Regions from separate parts of the Paenibacillus sp. Y412MC10 genome, predicted to be linked through region 2. Evidence: predicted binding sites of a transcription regulator. Region 2 holds the regulator's gene; the other holds the start of a gene.
The links. Region 2 encodes CtsR, which represses protease genes until heat stress. Its sites were predicted from a motif close to ATGGTCAATAAAGGTCAAACA; they were not measured.
Positions count from the first base shown of each region.

Region 1: the regulator CtsR is predicted to act here: its motif matches at 1,897-1,917, upstream of clpP (ATP-dependent Clp endopeptidase proteolytic subunit ClpP).

Region 1 covers NC_013406.1:218,051-221,466, reverse strand. The annotation lists gene gap (type I glyceraldehyde-3-phosphate dehydrogenase) at 1-355, opposite strand, end outside; gene GYMC10_RS01080 (sugar-binding transcriptional regulator) at 455-1,498, opposite strand; tRNA gene GYMC10_RS01075 (tRNA-Arg) at 1,756-1,830, shown strand; gene clpP (ATP-dependent Clp endopeptidase proteolytic subunit ClpP) at 1,993-2,589, shown strand; gene GYMC10_RS01065 (PdaC/SigV domain-containing protein) at 3,075-3,416, opposite strand, start outside.
Region 2 covers NC_013406.1:6,468,281-6,471,696, forward strand. The annotation lists gene GYMC10_RS28695 (protein arginine kinase) at 88-1,152, opposite strand; gene GYMC10_RS28700 (hypothetical protein) at 1,191-1,715, opposite strand; gene GYMC10_RS28705 (CtsR family transcriptional regulator) at 1,740-2,201, opposite strand; gene GYMC10_RS28710 (GntR family transcriptional regulator) at 2,549-3,265, opposite strand; gene GYMC10_RS28715 (sugar kinase) at 3,274-3,416, opposite strand, start outside.

The DNA.
Region 1 (3,416 bases), 870 kb from region 2:
AGATGATAACTTTCTTAGCGCCGCCTTTCAAGTGAGCGGAAGCTTTGTCTTTCGCTGTGAAAATACCAGTGGATTCTACAACGATTTCAACGCCGTACTCAGCCCAAGGCAATGCTTCAGGGTTACGCTCAGCGAATACTTTCACTTCGCGGCCGTTGACAACGAGTGCGCCTTCTTTAGCTTCAACAGTTGCATTCAGTCTGCCATGAGTCGTGTCATATTTCAAAAGGTGTGCCAGCGTTTTTACGTCCGTCAAATCGTTGATTGCCACGATTTCAACTTCGCTGTTGTTCAGCGCAGCGCGGAATACGTTACGTCCAATACGTCCAAAACCGTTAATACCTACTTTAACCATGAGTAGTTCCCTCCATATTTGTAAAATTTATATATTCAAGATTGGCCGTTAAGCCAATCAAGACAACAAAAATGAAAAATCAGTTGTACGCCCGCGGACTCAGATGCCGGCGTCAATTTCCTTCTCGACTTCCAATGCCGCGGCTTCATCCGTAACGAGAATGTCCTCGTGCCCGAATTTCAGCACCGCGTGAATCGCTTTGCCCTTGCCTTGCCCTCCAGCAATGCCGATGATGGTCTCCGTCCGCATAATATCCTCAAGCCGGAGTCCAAGGGTAAGCATTTTGTGGACAACTTCGCCATCTTCGCTGAAATAATAGCCGAAGGATTCCGCGATCGCGCCATCTGCCTGCAAGTTCCGGATAGAGCCTTCATCCAGCTTCCGCCGTCTGGCCATCTCCATGGCATCCCCGATGCCGTGAATAATGACGCGGCTGCGCCTGATCACATCCACGATCTCTTGGATGTGCTGATCCTGAACCAACGATTGATAAGCATCCTCGCTGAGCAGATCCGGAACATGAAGCAATCGGTACTCAGCCCCAACGCGCTTAGCCATTTTGGAAGCAATGGTGTTCGCTTGAATCTCCATGCTCTCCCCGAGGCCGCCACGCGCCGGCACAAACCAAGTGCTTGTCAACGGTTCGCCGCCAGGCAAAGAGGACATCTGCTCTGCCACTTCGGCGAGCGTGGAGCCGCCTGTTACGGCAATCGTATCTCCATCCTGGACAAAGTTAAGCAGCGTTCTTGCTCCGGCCCGGCCAAGCTCACGTTTGACTTCCGGAGATGACTCGCTGTCACCGGGAATAATGACCACTTTACGAAGCCCGTAAGCCTGACGAATCTTCTCTTCCAGTTCAACCAGTCCGAACAACTCATTCATGACCGGTTCCAACTCCTCCAGCAAGCATATCCCTGAGCCGCTGATCCGCATGCCGAGCGTTTCAATCTCGATCAGCCCTTGCGCTTTCAGAAGATCAGTCTCTGCTCTGAGAACACGCTCGGTCATCGATAACGATGAAGCCAGTGTTCTTCGGCCAACAATTCCGGACAACTTGATCTGATGAAGGATGGTATACCTTCGTTTAAGAGTGTCCATCAGATCCGGCAGAAGTTGCTCTTGTATTTCTAATAGGTTACGCATGCATTCCACTCCTGCAAACTTCGTCTCGGCTCTCCTACCTGGTCGTAAAATGTCCCAGTTAAACTTTTTAAGTCCCACCCTTATTCTAACCAATAATCATGCCGGTTGCAAGTGTCCGAAAGTATATTTCTCTACCCCAGGCATTCTTATACATTATGGCCAACTACCGGCTCGTCTATATAATAGGAACAAAGTTTTGTCCGCTATTGTATTTTTGAAATAGATGCGGTATAATCAACTTCGTTGCTGATTTTTGTGCGCCCGTGGTCCAATGGATATGACGTAGGCCTCCGGAGCCTGAGATCGAGGTTCGATTCCTCGCGGGCGCGCCATTATAACATTTATTCTCTATACTGATTACCCTAAAGTGCCCATAACGGCTCTTTTTTTTACTCAATAGTTTGACTTTCTTTGACTTTTTGATTTAAATTGTTTATCATGTGGGTAATACGGTAACAGTATTTATATGAGGTACTTAAGAGGAGGTTTTCCACGTGAGTTTTATACCTATGGTCGTTGAACAAAGCAACCGCGGTGAGCGGGCGTACGACATCTATTCCAGATTGCTGAAAGACCGCATTATCTTCCTCGGCTCCGACGTAAATGACGTGGTCGCCAATTCCATCATTGCCCAAATGCTGTTCTTGTCGGCTGAGGATCCCGAGAAGGATATTCATCTTTACATCAACAGCCCTGGCGGTTCCATTACCGCAGGTATGGCGATATTCGATACGATGCAGTTCATCAAGCCGGACGTCTCGACGATCTGTGTCGGCATGGCTGCTTCCATGGGCGCATTCCTGCTCAACGCAGGCGCTAAAGGCAAACGTTACGGACTGCCTAACAGCGAGATTATGATTCACCAGCCGCTCGGCGGCGCACAAGGTCAAGCCACGGATATTGAGATCCGTGCCCGCCGCATTCTGAAAATGCGCGACAAGCTGAACCGCATCCTGTCCGAACGCACCGGCCAACCGCTGGAGCGCATCGAGAAGGATACTGATCGCGACTACTTCATGACGGCTGACGAAGCCAAAGAGTATGGACTGATCGATCAAGTACTGGAAAACACACCGCCGCAAGGCTTATAAAAGAAATGAAGTAAAGGGCAGGCGCCGTTATCCGGTGCCTGCCTTTTCTTATCCTCTGGATTCATTGAAAACTTCGAGTACTAAATAGTGAGAGTATCCCCTTCGGTCGCTGTTGAAATCGGGAAACTGGAATGAATTGAAAAAGGTTGTTTCCCGATTTCAAAGGCGAACGCGTTGCTCCTCCAAGGATACTCTCACTTCGGTACGATTTTTTCAATAAAACATAAAGACGGTAAGGCCATCCCCCTCCTAAAAGGCCTGTCTTAACTTGAGGGGAGGGGAAAAAGGGTACGCCTATGGTGAGATACACAAAAAAACCCCTTGATCATAGGGCGCAGGAGTATATGCTCCACGCTCAATTGATCAGGGGATTTATCGCAACGGGTTCCAGCACAGTGTTACATCAGGACAGCATCATGTATCTAAACAAGCTATAGTATGAAATTTAATGATTACAGTTTACACAAACCGCCTATCATATACTCTTACTTCCACTCTTTCAGCTTCAGCTCAAACTCAGGAAATCCATAGGCATAGGCGGTGTACTCATAAAGCTGGAAGTACAGCACCGCCGCGTTATCCTTCACGTAGAAGTCGGCATCGGCAGGCACTCCCTCAAAACCGCCGAGGTAACCTCCCTCTTTCTTCATCTTGCTCAGCACAAGGTTGTTCAGCTTCTGCTTGTTCTTGCCCTGCATGTTAATGAAATCGCCCAGCTTCATTTGCTTGCCGTCCTTCAAGGAGAACGTGAAGCTTTTACGGAAGGTCATGCCATGGGCACCGCCGGTGTACGAATAATCATACGCCGTAATGCTCAGGATGTCGTT
Region 2 (3,416 bases):
TGAACCTCGCGGATTTCGGTGTATCGCCAGCTAAGACGTTTATACCGTCATCCAACTGTAAAGCGAGAAATAATAACTAACAACTTCTTAACGGTTGCCCAATGTCTCCCGAATGAGCTTAGCCCTGTACATATCGCGTTCGGAAGGATTCATGCCCTCTCCATAGGTCTTCTGGAGAAATCCCGGCTGCGTCTTCACGTTCAGCTCGTTCATGACCGGAATTTCCGGCCCTTCCAGCAGGCCGAGATCCACGCCTAGCCGAACATCGGACAAGCGCTGAGCCGCTTCCTTGGAATCCATGACCGCTGCATAGGACAGGATGCCGTATGAACGCATGACCCGGTCCGTAATACGGAGCTTGGATTCACTGAGGAGCCGCGCCCTGGCATTCTTCTCATGCTCGATGATTTGCAGCGCTACGCTGTGCAGATTCTCGATGATCTCCGACTCGGTTTGCCCGAGCGTAATCTGATTCGAGATTTGAAACAGGTTGCCTAAAGCTTCGCTGCCCTCGCCGTAAATTCCTCTAACGGTCAAGCCTACCTGCGATACGGCCGAGAGAATCCGATTGATCTGCTGCGTCATGACGAGCGCGGGCAGATGCATCATGACCGAAGCGCGAAGGCCGGTGCCGACATTGGTCGGACAGCTCGTTAGGTAACCCCGTTTGTCATCAAAAGCATAATCGATCTCGGATTCGAAGATATCATCCAGCGCCGTCGCGCGGCTCCATGCCTCCCGAACCTGGAATCCGGGATACAGACACTGTATGCGCAGGTGATCCTCTTCGTTGATCATAATGCTGACGGATTCATCTTCGGTAAGGATGACGGCACCGTTCCGGGATTCATTAGCCAGATTGGGACTGATCAGATGCTTCTCGACGAGAACCTTCTTATCCAGCTCATCAATCTCACTTAATTTAATTACATGCAAATGCCCGAAATCCTGCAAATCCTCCTTATCCTTTAACACATGGGTCAGGCGCTCTAGCACTTCTCCCGACTGCTGATCCGTTGCAAGCAGCGGGAAAGGAAGATGCTGCAGGTTGCGCGCCACCCTCACGCGGGTGCTGATGACAATGTCGGAATCCTGACCGTTCCCGCGCATCCACTCGCTCAGCGCCGAATCGGTAAACCGGAGATTAGACATCACGCATTCCTCCTACTAAAGTGCAAAATGTAACGATCTTATCCCTGAGCAATGTTACGCTCCAGCTCACGGATTTGGTCCCGGATCTCGGCAGCCGCTTCAAATTCCTCCTGCAGGATCCTCATTTGAAGCTCCTTTTTAAGCTCATCGATCCGGCGTTTGATCTGAATCCGGCCGCCGGTACGCTTCGGCACTTTGCCCACATGGGAAGTTCCCCCATGGACTCGCTTGAACAACGGATCCAATCGATCCGAGAAATATTTATAACACGAGCTGCAGCCGAACCGGCCAAGCTTGCTGAACTGGGAATACGTCATGCCGCATTCCTCGCATTGCAGCGTCTGGGCCGTTTTCGCACCGGGGGTCTGGCCCTTGCCTGAAGGATCCAGATCCAGCAGGCCTGACAGCAAACTGTGTATAGAAAAACCATTCGACGTACCGGGGATCAATTCCCCTTTTTCGCGGGCACAAGTTTCACAAAAATGAAACTCCGTTTTCTCCCCGTTCACAATTTTGGTGAAATGAAGTGTCGCCGGCCGTTTACCGCATTCTTGGCATAACATACTCCGATGCCTCCTTACACAGACTCACTTACCTAATAAAGAAATAAGCATCGCCTTCATAATCCTTGCGCGCAGCTCATCCCGATAAGGAAGCTTCACATTCAGGCATTCCCTTGAAACGGCGGCCCGCATCAGGCTGGCCTCCCGCTTTGTCAAAAACCGGGATTCCTCCAGCTGGTAGATCAAGCCTTCCGCTACCGTCTGGTCAATCATGCTGCCGATGGTATGATGAAGGTGCTGCTGGAGTGCAGTATGCTGGGGAAGCTCGATACGCTGGATGCGTATGTATCCGCCTCCGCCGCGCTTGCTCTCGACAAGAAAGCCCTTCTCCAGCGTGAACCGAGTGCTGATCACGTAATTGATCTGGGAAGGAACGCAAGAAAATTGCTCCGCCAAATCGTTGCGTTGAATTTCGACGGTTCCTTCCGGACTTTCTTGCAAAATGCTCTTCAGGTATTGTTCGATAATATCAGAGATATTACGCATGGTCTGTTCATCCTCCACTGTTTGAAACGTTAAGACGGATAGTGATCTTACACGTCCGCACAGAGCCTTGCTTATACGTTGATTAACCATAATCAAAATCAGCGAACCCTCTCGTTGACTTTGACTTTCTTTGACTTTGATCTCATTATAGCACATTTTTTCATTTTGCCAAGAGGGTACTTCTCAAATGTTCGCGCTATGCATGTATTCTTATTGTACCCACTTCTTCGATCGCTTATAGCCCTTCTCCGAAGAACAATTCAACCGAAGGAATAAAAAAAGAAGCAGCCACCGTACCGGATTAAAACCAGTCTCTCTTGGCCACTTCTTCCTGTTGTTTCTGTATCTTAAGCATCATAACTGATCAAATAATGCTGCAGCTCCGTATTGTAATACCCGATGCTGTATTCAATGATGCTGCCCGTCTGGTCGTAGGAGGATCTCAACCGCTTCAGTAACGGGGTCCCGGCGCTTACGCCCAGCAGTGAGGCAATCTCCTCATTAGCCACGGTCGCCAGGAAACGGTCCCGGAAATTCTCCAGCGTGATTTGACTCTCCTCGATACGTTCATACAAGGACGGCAGTTCGCTTGAATCGAACTCCTCCCCCATGTCCACCAGGGACGATACGTAATGGGTGTAGTAGATAAACGGGCTCCCGTCCAGCAAATACAGCCGCTCGATCAGCAGGCACCGCTCACCGAATTTCAGGAACAATTCGCTGTCCGGTTCATTGTGCACCCATTCCGTCTTCAGATGGCGCTTCCGGATCTGGTGGCCCTCTTCAACCAAAATCTCGGTAAACAGCTTCCCCTTGGACAGCTTGGAAAAGGACGTGTTCCGGGTCACGATCGTCCCCACACCGCTCCGCTTCTCAACATACCCTTCCTGGTACAATTCCTGGATCGCATTGCGAACCGTCATTTTGCTGACGTTAAATTCCTGTTCCAGCTGCGGCTCGGAAGGAATATGGGAACCAAGTGGATATACCCCATGCAGAATCCGATCTTTAATGATCTTCTTGATTTGCAAGTATAATGGACCGTTCTTCCGCGTGATCGACATGCTTCCTCCTACCTTTCCACGTCAGACATATGATGACTCATCGCCTGAAGCACTTCGCGTTCGTTTGCCGTCGGCGTATCTCCCGTCACGGTATGGGCAAGCATCGCCGCCGCTGCGGCAAAATCAACCGTCCGGCCCGGCTCATATCCCT